DNA from 3 places in the Anaerocolumna sp. genome. Region 1 is predicted to be linked to each of the others. Evidence: riboswitches for the same ligand, from Rfam matches in the RefSeq annotation. Region 1 holds a riboswitch; each other region holds the start of a gene.
What was found. Region 1 has a riboswitch for cobalamin ahead of RT261_RS01515 (DUF4430 domain-containing protein). Riboswitches for the same ligand answer to the same signal wherever they lie in the genome.
Positions count from the first base shown of each region.

Region 2: it holds a riboswitch for cobalamin, as region 1 does, so the genes downstream of both, RT261_RS18685 (cobyric acid synthase) here and RT261_RS01515 (DUF4430 domain-containing protein) in region 1, are expected to answer to the same signal.
Region 3: it holds a riboswitch for cobalamin, as region 1 does, so the genes downstream of both, RT261_RS09390 (ribonucleoside-diphosphate reductase subunit alpha) here and RT261_RS01515 (DUF4430 domain-containing protein) in region 1, are expected to answer to the same signal.

Region 1 covers NZ_DAMAUC010000001.1:371,514-375,786, reverse strand. The annotation lists gene RT261_RS01525 (hypothetical protein) at 1-18, opposite strand, end outside; gene upp (uracil phosphoribosyltransferase) at 770-1,399, shown strand; cobalamin riboswitch at 1,459-1,685, shown strand; gene RT261_RS01515 (DUF4430 domain-containing protein) at 1,893-2,297, shown strand; gene RT261_RS01510 (hypothetical protein) at 2,374-2,904, shown strand; gene RT261_RS01505 (ASKHA domain-containing protein) at 3,031-4,273, opposite strand, start outside.
Region 2 covers NZ_DAMAUC010000032.1:24,449-28,721, forward strand. The annotation lists gene RT261_RS18675 (bifunctional adenosylcobinamide kinase/adenosylcobinamide-phosphate guanylyltransferase) at 1-96, opposite strand, end outside; gene cobT (nicotinate-nucleotide--dimethylbenzimidazole phosphoribosyltransferase) at 99-1,142, opposite strand; gene RT261_RS18685 (cobyric acid synthase) at 1,126-2,643, opposite strand; cobalamin riboswitch at 2,734-2,923, opposite strand; gene RT261_RS18690 (DUF512 domain-containing protein) at 3,167-4,273, shown strand, end outside.
Region 3 covers NZ_DAMAUC010000009.1:141,745-146,017, reverse strand. The annotation lists gene RT261_RS09410 (hypothetical protein) at 1-521, shown strand, start outside; gene RT261_RS09405 (hypothetical protein) at 590-1,099, opposite strand; gene RT261_RS09400 (GNAT family N-acetyltransferase) at 1,199-1,639, opposite strand; tRNA gene RT261_RS09395 (tRNA-Leu) at 1,740-1,823, opposite strand; cobalamin riboswitch at 2,147-2,372, shown strand; gene RT261_RS09390 (ribonucleoside-diphosphate reductase subunit alpha) at 2,593-4,273, shown strand, end outside.

The DNA.
Region 1 (4,273 bases):
TTTAAAAATACTTGACATATTCCCTCTTTTCCTGCATAACATATAGACTTACGCATAAAATCGTTCTTATTATTTATAGTTCCCATGGAATTAATCGGTTTCCTTCTTTTACATAAAAAATATCTTGTTCTTAACTTTAGTATTTGTATCTTTCAAAAAAACAACCTCTGAAATTCATGTGAATACTACCTTTTTAAGTAAATTATAAGGAGCAAATCTGTCCTATTTTTTTCATTTTTTGTTTTAAATTGTAAAAATACATTGATTAAAAATTCACAAATTGTTCATAAATCATCCACACTATAATCATATATGTCTATTATAATAAAAGCATAGTAAATAAGTTGTACACTATATTGCTAATAAGATAATTTTTTTCATAAAATAAGCCTGGTAGTTACCCTCCCCCCTCTACCGGGCTTCTCCTCTGCCTAAGTATGGAAAGAGAGTCTTTTATTAACCAAATAAAATTTTTAAATACTTATTTTATGAATTTTTAAGTGGAATTCTATTTTAATAGCTTAGATTCATTTCATTTTTAAATTCCTTTATCTCATATATTATCATATTTCACTTTTTTCATTCTTTGCTTATCCTATTAAAATACTGCCTGCTTTTTTTATTTTTCATATTTTACATTTTATACACGAATATATTACATTACTTTTTCAAAAAATACAATAAATATAATTTAACACTTTTCTTAGACATTTATTTTTGTTATAATACTTCTAGCAAAAAAGTCTAAAAAACAAATGGAGGCAAGATTATGTCTAAAGTAATAATTATGAATCATCCATTGATTCAGCACAAAATAGGAATCATGAGACGCAAAACAACTTCAACTAAAGAATTCCGTGATTTGGTTTCTGAAGTTGCAATGCTTATATGTTATGAAGCAACAAGAGAACTTCCTCTTGCTGAGATAGAGATTGATACACCTCTTGTTAAAACAATTGCTCATGAAATTGAAGGCAAAAAGCTTTGTATCGTTCCGATCTTAAGAGCCGGTTTGCATATGGCAGATGGAATATTAAACCTGATTCCCAATGCCAAGGTTGGACACATTGGTTTATATAGAGATGAAAAAACATTAGAGCCAGTTGAATATTTTTGTAAGTTACCTACTGATGCCAATGAGAGAGAGATCTTTGTTGTTGACCCTATGTTAGCAACTGGGGGTTCCGCAGATGCTGCTATTACCTTGTTAAAGAAAAGGGGAATCACTAAAATTCACTTCCTATGTCTCATAGCAGCACCAGAAGGTGTAAAACGTCTTACATCGGCTCATCCTGATGTTGATGTATTTATAGGTGCTTTAGATGAGAGATTAAACGAAAGTGGTTATATTCTACCTGGACTTGGCGATGCCGGGGACAGAATCTATGGTACTAAATAATTATATTGACTTTTTTTTTGCGTAATGATATACTGACAGCGTTTATAAGCAGCTGTTTAAGGCTGTTTCATATATCAAGTGGTCACTAATTTATATAAAACCCACATAAAATAGTGACATAATAGGGAAACAGGTTAAAATCCTGTACGGTCTCGCCGCTGTAATTGAGGAGTTTTCTTCAGTATGCTTCATAAAAGCAATATAGATCACTGAGCACATGCTTGGGAAGATTTGAAGAAAATGATGAATCATAAGTCAGAATACCTGCTTGATATGGTACCAAATATGCCACGAGGAATGGTAAGAGGTACAATGACTGTCAGCCGGATATTCTGGTAATAAAGTTATTGTTAATAATCTAAACTATTTTAGGTTCCTTTTGCTTTTGTGGCAAAGGAACCTTTTTCATTCTCCCTCAAAACCTGAATGGCTTTAAAATGCCTCCCTACGAATCAAGAAGGTTCCTATTATTAAAGAAGGAGGAGAATAAATCTTGGAACAAAAAAGAAATGTCAAGAAAATTGTTGTTAGTTGTATTGCTTTGGTCGCAATAATTGCTGCTATGTTCTTTGCCTATAAAACATTTATGGCAAAACCGGTAGAAGGTTCCAAAAACATTGTTGCAGAAGTAATATTAACAGATGGTACAAGTGAGTCCTTTAAAATTACAACAGATGCCGAATTCTTAAGAGAAGCCTTAGAAAAGAAAAAACTGATTTCCGGAATTGAAACGAAAAATGGTTTATATGTAACTACAGTAAATGGTATAACAGCAGACGAATCGAAACAGGAATGGTGGAATTTTTCACTAAACGGAGAATCTTTAATGACAGGTGTTGATACAACGCCTATAAAAGATGGTGACCATTATCAAATAACATTAATGGTCGGATATTAAATAATAAGTTACCTAACTGAGAAAGGAAGATATAATTCTTCGCCGTTCAGGCTAAGAGTGAAAACGGAGGTATAGGATGCGTATAAAAGATATTGTTTTAATTGGTATGTTAAGCGCTCTTTTAATTGCCGTCAAAGAAGTCCTTGCCTTTCTTCCTAATATAGAATTGGTTTCTCTGCTGATAATACTATTCTCTCTACTGTTGCACAAAAAAACATTACTTATTATATCCATATTTGTTTTACTGGAATGTTTTATATACGGTTTTGGATTATGGTTAATAAATTATTTCTATATTTGGTTTATCCTATACTTTATTGTTCGAATTTTTAAAAGAGATCAATCCGCCTTCCATTGGGCAGTTATTTCAGGTGCTTTTGGATTGACCTTTGGTGCTCTTTGCTCCATTCCCTATTTATTTATGGGGTGGATTAACGGAAGCTTCCTAACGGGTGTTCAATCTGCCATTGCTTATTGGATTACAGGAATTCCCTTCGATATTATACATGGAATAAGTAACTTTTTTATAACCTTGTTCCTGTTCAAACCTCTTTATAAGAATTTAAATAAAGTAATAACTAAAGAAATATATATAGAAAAAGATTAAATATATAATCCAAAGTTCGTAATAAAGTACTTTATCGATGAATCGTAATCTTACTTAATAGATAAAAAAGCATGTTTTGAAAAATATATATTCAAAACATGCTTTTTGCATTCATAACTTTACAAATTAGAAATTCATAGCTTTTAAAAACTCATCTTGAAAATCTTTACATAATGCCAGTTCCAGATGCTTTACTTTTTTGCTTATACTTTCTGCCTCTTCTTTTGAGATTTCCCCTAATAACACTTTAGAAGCACCCTCTAAGGCTCCATTTCCAATATAACTTATCTTATCCGGCTCTATGGAAGGCAGCAATCCTATATGAACGGCTTTCTTTACATCAATATTACTGCCAAATGCACCTGCCAGAATAATGGAATCCAGTTGGGATACCGTTAGTTTGGCTTCTTCTAACAACAGCATGATTCCAGTATAAATTGCTGCCTTAGCCAGTTGAAGTTCTCTAATATCCTTCTGGGTTAAAATAACTTCTTTATCACCATGTTTCCATAAAGTAACAAAGTTAGTTTCACCCTCCGCTCCTAATAAACGGCCTGTCTGATCCATTATATGATTACTAAGGAATTCAGAAACTGCTTCAATCACTCCTGATCCGCAGATACCAATGGGATGGATATCATTTATTTCATCTTCAGATTCCCCATTCCTATTCATTCTATAGGTTAAGATTGAGTCTTTTCCCAGTCCAATTATTTCTATCTCAATCAAATTATTTCTGATATTTACTTTCGATATTGCTCCTTCTATGGCCCGCATACCCTGATGCAAAGAAGCTCCTTCAAAAGCAGGGCCTGCAGCCGTTGAGCATACCGTAAGCTCCCCATCCTTTCCTAGAACAATTTCTCCATTGGTTCCAATATCTACAAGGAGATGGTTTCCCTTTGCATAGTTCAAATCTCTGGAGAGAATACAGCCCAATGTATCAGAACCTACATGACCTGCAATTCCAGGCATTACATATATTTCTCCATAAGGATTCATTTCAAAATCTACTTCTGAAGCTTTCAATATTACACCTTCGTAAGATATTCCCTGAAAGGGTACCTTTGCCAATTTCTCAACAGATTTGCCTAAAAACAAATGGGACATGGTTGTATTGGCAGTGATAACCGCAATCTCAATTTGTTTCACATCAATATTATTCTCTGCCGACATGCGTAAAAGTAAGGTATTACAGCACTCTCGAATCAGATAGGCCAGTTTTCTTACATTGTCTTCCCTACTATTGGCAAAAGTAATTCTTGCAATTACATCTGCCCCATATAGGCTTTGAGGATTCTTGGCACTAATTTCATCTATGATTTCTTTTCTACTTAGATTCCACAATCGTGCTGCCACCGATGTTGTT
Region 2 (4,273 bases), on a different contig from region 1:
TGCCGGGTTATCTCCCTTACCGGCCAGGGAAACTGCTATTTTCTCTGCATGGGCAGATTTTCCGCTGCCGCTGCCTCCTGTAATTAATACAAACATAGTTATTTACCTATCCTATTGATATCTTCAAAAGTAACACGGTTATCATATAAGGAAAGTGCCACATCCAGCAATGAAAACATCATCACCGCTCCGGTGCCTTCTCCTAATGCCATCTCAGCATCAATTACCGGATGTAATTCAAGTTCCTTCATAATTTTTACTGCAGCAGGTTCTTTACTCATATGGGAGGGGATAATATAGTCCTTAACTCCCGGAAGGAGTCGTTCCGCTGTTAGTGCTGCGACTCCACTGATCACGCCGTCCATAACCACCGGGATATGGTGAATTGCTCCGCCAATAAAAACACCTGTCAGCCCGGCAATATCATATCCTCCAACGGTTGCCAGAATACGAAGAGCTTCACTCTTTTGAAAGTTATATTGATCCAGTACCTCTTTAATAACTTCCACTTTGTGATCCAAGCCTTCTTTCGTAAGTCCTGCTCCATTTCCTGTAACGTCCTCTACCCTGCATTGCAGCAGCGCCGCTGTCATTGCACTGCTTGTTGTGGTGTTGCCAATCCCCATTTCTCCCGTTGCAAGAAGGTTATAACCTTCTTTTTTACATTCTGCAGCCATTGCAATTCCAGTTTCTATTGCCTTCAGGGCATCTTCCTGGGACATAGCCGGTTCTTTTTTAAAATTCCTGGTTCCATGTGCAATATTACGCTGTATCATACCCGGTATTTCATCTTCCCGATTGATTCCAATGTCTACCGGCAGTATATCCGCTCCGGCTACCTTTGCCATTTTGCAGACAGAAGTATCCCCCATGACCATACTGGAGGCTATAATTGTCGTCATCTCCTGTCCATATTGTGTCACTCCCTCTTCCACAATTCCATTGTCTGCGCACATTACTATTACTGCTTTTTTTGAAATATCAATATGAGTGGAGCCTGTTATGGCCCCAATTTGTGAAAAAATCCTTTCAAACTGGCCAAGTCCCTTTATGGGTTTTGCAATTCCATCCCAGATTTCTTTTACCTTTTCCCTTATTTCCTCATCCGGTTTGTCAATATATAAGTTAGATAATTCTTTCATAATCTCCTCCATTTAAAACACTGTATATTCCATCCACATCCAAATGTTTTCTTAAAGTATCCGCAAGTTTGTCATATTGGGTTTCTTTAAAGCTTTTATAATCCATCATCAGACCACTTTCCAGAGTAAGTCCTTTTCTTTTTGCAAGTCCATTCACTATAACGGAGGCGATGGTTCCTTCATCAAAGATGCCGTGCACATACGTACCATAGATATTTTCTGCGGCAATTCCATCTTCCTTGCCTTGACCATCCAATGTATTTGTCAGACTACATAAGGGCAGGCAGTCTTGTTCCCTCCTGCTGCTCCCCATATGAATCTCATAACCCTGTAATCTCATGCCGGATAATCCGGATAGTACTCCGGATACCTTTCCAAAGCTTCCTTCTACCTGAGTTCGAACCTTTTCTTTCTCCAATACCGTTTCCATTGAAAATAACTCCATTCCACGGATTGATCCTCCCTCCTCTATAGAATGGGGATCTGATATTGTACTTCCTAGCATCTGATAACCGCCACAGATCCCAAATATAACGCAGCTGCCTTTTTGCTTTTTCACTGCTGCTTCCAGTCCATTCTGCCGCATCCATTTTAAATCTCCCATAGTATTCTTACTGCCAGGCAGAATAATCATATCTGGATGATGCAGCTGAGTGATAGAATCCACATACCTTACAGATACTCCTTCAATCTGCTCAAAAACAGAGAAGTCACTAAAGTTTGAGATTCTGGGAAATCTTATAATGGCAATATCTATCTGTGCTTCCTCTTTTTTATCAAATCGGTTGGTAAGGCTATCCTCATCTTCTACAGATATATTCATATACGGAATTACTCCAATTACCGGAATTCCACCTTTATCCTCAAGCATTGTAATTCCGGGATCCAAAATGGATTGATCCCCTCTGAATTTATTAATAATAAGTCCCTTTACCCGAGCCTTTTCACAATCTTCCAAAAGCATCAGGGTACCAAGAAGCTGGGCAAAGACACCCCCTCTGTCAATATCCCCTACTAAAAGCACCGGCGCATTAAGCATTGCTGCCAGTCCCATATTTACAATATCATTTTCCTTTAAATTGATTTCCGCCGGACTTCCCGCGCCTTCAATAACAATAATATCTGCCCGCTTCTCCAGTTCTTCATAAGCTTTTTTAATATCCGGCACCAATTTCTTTTTAAAGGCAAAGTAATCCTTCGCATTCATATTCCCTATTACTTCACCATTAACGATTACCTGAGATCCGATATCATTAGTAGGTTTTAATAATATGGGATTCATTAATACCGAAGGCTTTATTCCCGCTGCCTCCGCCTGCATTACCTGAGCTCTTCCCATTTCCAAGCCTTCCTCTGTAATATAGGAATTTAAGGCCATATTCTGAGATTTAAAAGGAGCAACCCGGTAACCATCCTGCTTAAATATTCTGCATAAACCTGCTACAAGCAAGCTCTTACCTGCATTCGACATAGTTCCCTGAACCATAATTACTTTTGCCATAAAAAAACCTCCATTGCCACTAAGGCATGGAGGTATAAATATAGACATCAAAAAAACGTCTCATTCATTCCAGACCAGTTTCTCGTGGCTGTAGTAGCTTCATCTAAGGCAGGTCTCCTGGCTGAAAGATCATCATTAACGGCAGTCTTCCCGATTAATATCAGTGACATATTTGCCGCAACTCCCTTATCACAGTGACGAGTTCGTACAGGATTTGCACCTGTTTCCCTTTTCATTAGAACCAATATAGAATTCTAACACCTTAAATGTATTGTATTTTTAATAACTGTATTGTATCACAAAAATAATTCTTCTGCCAACTTTTTTGTCCTCATCTTTCGTCAATAGAATCCAGAATTGGCGCATGTTGTCATTTACAATCATATGGTGTATGTGTATAATAATCATGCAGTTAGAAATAAATGTTCATTATAAATGAAGATAGGCCTGTTACTTGGGAAAATCTTGTGTATAATTATTAATAATTCCAGTACTGGTATAGATTATAGAAAGAGGTCACAAAATGAAGAAGAAATCCAAAGGTCACCTGATAAAAACGGTGCTGCCTAATTCCATTGGTGAAGAAATGGGCATAGAGCCCGGTGACTATCTTGTTGCTATCAATGAGGAAGAAATTGATGATGTATTTGATTATCAATATCTTATTAAAGATGAATATATCGAAGTTCTTATCAGAAAAGTCTCTGGTGAAGAATGGGTTCTTGAAATAGATAAGGAATACGACGAGGATCTGGGCATTGACTTTGAGAACGGTCTTATGAGCGATTACCGTTCCTGTCATAATAAATGTATTTTCTGTTTTATTGATCAGATGCCAAAAGGGATGCGGGAAACTCTTTATTTCAAGGATGATGACTCAAGACTTTCTTTCCTTCAAGGCAACTATATCACCTTGACTAATATGTCTGAAAAAGATATCAACAGGATAATACGTTTTAATCTGGCTCCAATTAATATATCCGTTCAGACTACTAATCCTGAGCTTCGCTGCAAGATGCTTAACAACCGTTTTGCAGGAGATGCCCTTAAAAACTTGGACAAACTATATGAAGGTTGTATAGAAATGAATGGCCAGATTGTTTTATGTAAAAATGTTAATGATGGCCCGGAACTTAAAAGATCTATCAACGACCTATCCAAATACCTGCCATTTATGAGGAGTGTATCCGTAGTACCTGCCGGGATAACCAAATACCGTAAGGGTCTTTTTCCTCTCGAATTATTTACTAAAGAAGAAGCTGGTGCAGTAATTGACCTGATTGAAAGTTATCAGCAGGGGCTTTATGATAAATTCGGGCTGCATTTCATTCATGCCAGTGATGAGTTTTACATCATTGCTGAACGGGAATTCCCAGAGGAAGAATTTTATGATGGCTATATACAGTTAGAAAATGGTGTAGGTATGATGAGACTGTTTATAAATGAATTTCATGAGGCATTGAATAAAGTTATTGCATCTGAAGAATACAACAGTTTAAAACTGTCTCTCCACAGAAACATTACAATCGCAACCGGAAAGCTTGCATATAAGACCATGCTCTCCTTTTCAGAGGAAATAATGGAGGCCTTTCCAAATATAAAGATAAATGTAGTTTGTATAAAGAACCAT
Region 3 (4,273 bases), on a different contig from region 1:
ATAATAACCGGATTTTACTTGATAATCTTAGAAAAGGTGGAGGGCATGATTTCAGCAAACCTGCGGCTCTTGCCAGCCAGGGAAATGGCGCTGAAGGCTATATTTATCAGGGTGTCCGTGAAGAAGCTGCGGTAGAGGAAAGCTATGTACTGACAGCTGCTGAACCACCAAAGGAACCAGTCAGCTATTTAATTGGTGAAGCATACCGGATTATCAGTCCCGTTTATAGTGTGGAAAACCTACAGGATGCCACAATTGTATTAGATTTTAACTTGTCTGTTGTTCTCAAAGATTATCTTGCTGAAAATCCTGACGCTCAGCTAGGCAGGGACTTTGTGTTATTGGAGATGGAGTCGGATATGACTTGGATCACACCAGTGGTACCATCTTATGACAGCAAAAATTTTGACACACCGGAGAATGCAGAAAAGTACTTAGGCAATACCAGCAAGTGTAAATATTCCTATCAAGTTTCCGACAAACCAATACAAATTTGTTTTGGTGTGTTACAAAAAGAATAAAACAGAATAACTTTGTTAAACCTAAAAAATCCGCTGCTCCTTACAGAACAACGGATTTTTTATTTGTTTTATTCCACTTGTGGACCGGATGGAAGACGTTCATATGCATCAGATTCATGAACATACTCCCAAACTTCCGTCATGAACTTTACAAATTTATTGTTAGCCTTTGATATTCCCTTTTGGTCTATGTGGGCACCTGTACTGCAGGATATGCTTTTAGTCTCACCATCGGATACATATTGAAATTCATAATAGGATGGAGGTATGGCCATATAGCCTTTATCCGGATCGATCTCTTCAGGCAGATCATGGAGGTCATATTTTATAAAGGCCTCATAAATCTTCTGTAGCTGCTCGTCAGAAAAATTGAAATCTGTTATAGCATTTGGGTCTCCTTCGTCAAATTGAAATCTGTTTTTTATTGTAGAATTAAACGTATCAACTTCTGTGAAATTGTGGGTATAAACAAATCCAAAATCATCAGGAATTTCTTTTGCTGACTGCTTCCCACCATTACATGCACTAAAAAGTAAAGCAGATATTAACAGAAGCATTAGAACCTTTGCTCTTTTCATTTTTACTCCGTCCTCCTATCACTTATTTGTCCTAAAAAGGACTTGATATGCTAAATTATACCATGACTTCGGGACATTGCAACAAAAATAGGAGGAACTTTATGACTCCCTTTTTAGATAAACCATATCAACAAGTTGCTTTCCACATTCATATATAGGATGGTCATAGTTATCAGTGAAAAAATTTTCTATACGATGTGACTCAATAAAGCCGCATCTTTGATAAAAGTCCAGAGTGAGTGGGCTGTCACCTGTTCCCACAAGCATAGTTCTACAATCCGTATAGTAAGAAAACAAAAATTCTATCAGGGCTTTTCCATATCCTTTTCGCTGGCAATCAGGTCTGGTTGCAATATTTTTTATCTCATAAATTCCGTCTGCTTCTTTTGTAACTACGCATTCGGCTTTTATTCCATTATCATCTAGAACAAACATCTCGCCACGTTCCAAGTATTTGTCTATCATGCTTTCCTGTTCGTCTGCAAGTAATAGCAGGTCGATATATTCTTTTTTGTTTTCTGTGACTTTTATTATATTCATAAGCTTGCACCTCTTATTTTATGTTTTTGGGGATTATTTTAACATATAAAATAAAAGAAGTCGATTGCAGTAATCGGCTTCTTTTAATAAAAATTATGTATGCAGTCGAAGGGACTTGAACCCTCACGGTCTTGCGACCACTAGAACCTGAATCTAGCGCGTATGCCAATTCCGCCACGACTGCAAATAATAGTAACGTAAATATTGTACTACTTTTTTCAGTTATGTCAAGTATAAGGTTATGAAATTTACTTAAAAAGTATAAAAATTAACTTGGTATAGTAGTCTTAACAGTATAATTAAGTATTATTTATGTCCCTTTTAATTCAAAAATGCAGCCTTGAACCCGTAGGGTCTTGCAGCTGCTAGAGCCTGAATCTAGCGCGTATGCCACACTGTAAATAGCTCTTTATCAGGCGACAATTTCCCACTATAATACAGGGAGCATTTTACTTGCAATGATAATATTTATATATTATAATAACCTAATATGAATAGTATATTTTAATAATAACCAAGAATTTAGGTTTCCAATTCAGTAGGATAAGCTTTGGGCAAATCCCCTGGGTTATGGAATTAATAGGGAAGATAGGTGAGAATCCTGCACAATCCCATTGCTGTATTTACAGAGTACATTTTCTGGATTGCAAAAATCGGCCACTGGAATATCTGGGAAGGCGAAAATGTATGTTGAAGTATAAGTCAGAATACCTGCCTAAGTTTTATAGAATAGCAATTCTGTGAGGACAGGACATGCTATATTTATTAGGGTAAGCTCATGTAAAATGAGTTTTATTTTGTACCTAGTATTTATAATAAATATAGATATAATTCAAGCCTTATAGTTGCATTCTGACTATGAGGCTTTTTCTCGCTTAATTTTAGACATATAGGCTGTCTGGGTGGATTGATATTCTAATAATGATTTATTGCTGAGAGAAAGGAAGGGCGTTATGGATATAAAAATAAAGAAGAGGGATGGTAGTTATGAACCTCTTTACGTAGAAAAAACAAAAAAGATGGTAGCTTATGTATGTGAGGGGCTAGAGGGCTGTGACCCAATTGAGCTTGAAATGGACTCCAACATTCAGTTTCGGGATGGTATGAGTACAAAGGAAATACAGAAAGTTCTTATTCAAACTGCCATAGAAAAGATGATTCAAACCACAAAAGATGCCCACGGTAATACGGTAAAAACTACAAATATTAACTGGCAATATGTTGCAGCAAGATTATTAATGTCTGATTTATATAAAGAGGCCGCAATTAATAGAGGATATGATTATTTTGGCTATGGAGATTTTTCCGAATTAGTACATAAGTTGGTGAAGGATAAATATTACGGAGAATATTTAATAACGGAATATAAGGAAGAGGAGATTAAGGAGTTAGGTGCTTATATAAAACCGGAGAGAGACTTGCTCTTTAATTACGAAGGCCTGAAACTGTTGACAGATAGATACTTAATTAAAGGTTTTAATAAAGAAGTATTGGAATTGCCACAGGAACGGTTTCTTGCTATTGCTATGCATCTTGCCATTCCAGAAGGCAGCAAAAAGATGGAATATGCTAAAAAGTTTTATGATCTGCTTAGTTTGCTAAAGATGACGGTAGCCACACCAACCCTTGCCAGTGCAGGTACTCCTTATCATCAATTAAGCAGCTGCTTTATATCCGTTGTGGGGGATAACCTGTGGTCTATTTATGATGTGAACAGTAAGTTCGCAAGTGTATCCAAACATGGTGGTGCGTTAGGCATCTATACAGGAAAGATCAGGGCGCTAAATAGTGAAATCAGAGGGTATAAAAATGCTTCCGGAGGAGTCATCCCATGGATTCGTTTATATAATGATACTGCGGTGGCGGTGGATCAGCTTGGCAGAAGAAAGGGCGGGGCCTCTATTACACTGGATATATGGCATCGTGACCTTTATGAATTTATGGAACTAAGGACCAATAATGGAGATGATAGAAGAAAAGCTCATGATATTTTCCCAGCTTTAAGTATTCCCAATCTTTTTATGGAGAGATTGGAAGCAAGAGGAAGTTGGTCATTATTTGACCCGTATCAAGTACATAAAGAAATGGGATTTTACTTAGAAGATTTTTATGATGATGAAGACAACAAAACCTTTACGCAACATTATCTTGCCTGTGAAAAAAATCAAAATCTGGAACGTGTTACAGTAACTGCCCTTGATATTATGAAAAAGATTATGAAAAGTGCAGTAGAAACCGGAACTCCGTTTATTTTCTTTAGAGATACTGTCAATCAGGCCAACCCTAATAAACATGCCGGAATGATCTATGCTTCAAACCTTTGCCATGAAATTGCACAAAATGTAAGTGAATCTACCCTGATTGAAGAAAGCATTGTAACGGATCAAAATGAAAATCATGTAGTAACAAGAGTAAAGTCCGGCGACATGGTAACCTGTAACCTGAATTCCATTAATCTTGGCCGTGTTAATATAGATGAATTGGAAGAAACCGTACCACTTCAGATTCGTATGCTGGACAATGTGATAACTTTAAATCAGTCACCGGTGGCGGAAGCGAAAATTACCAGTGATAAATACCGGGCGATAGGCCTTGGAACCAGTGGATATCATCATTATCTCGTAAATAAGGGAA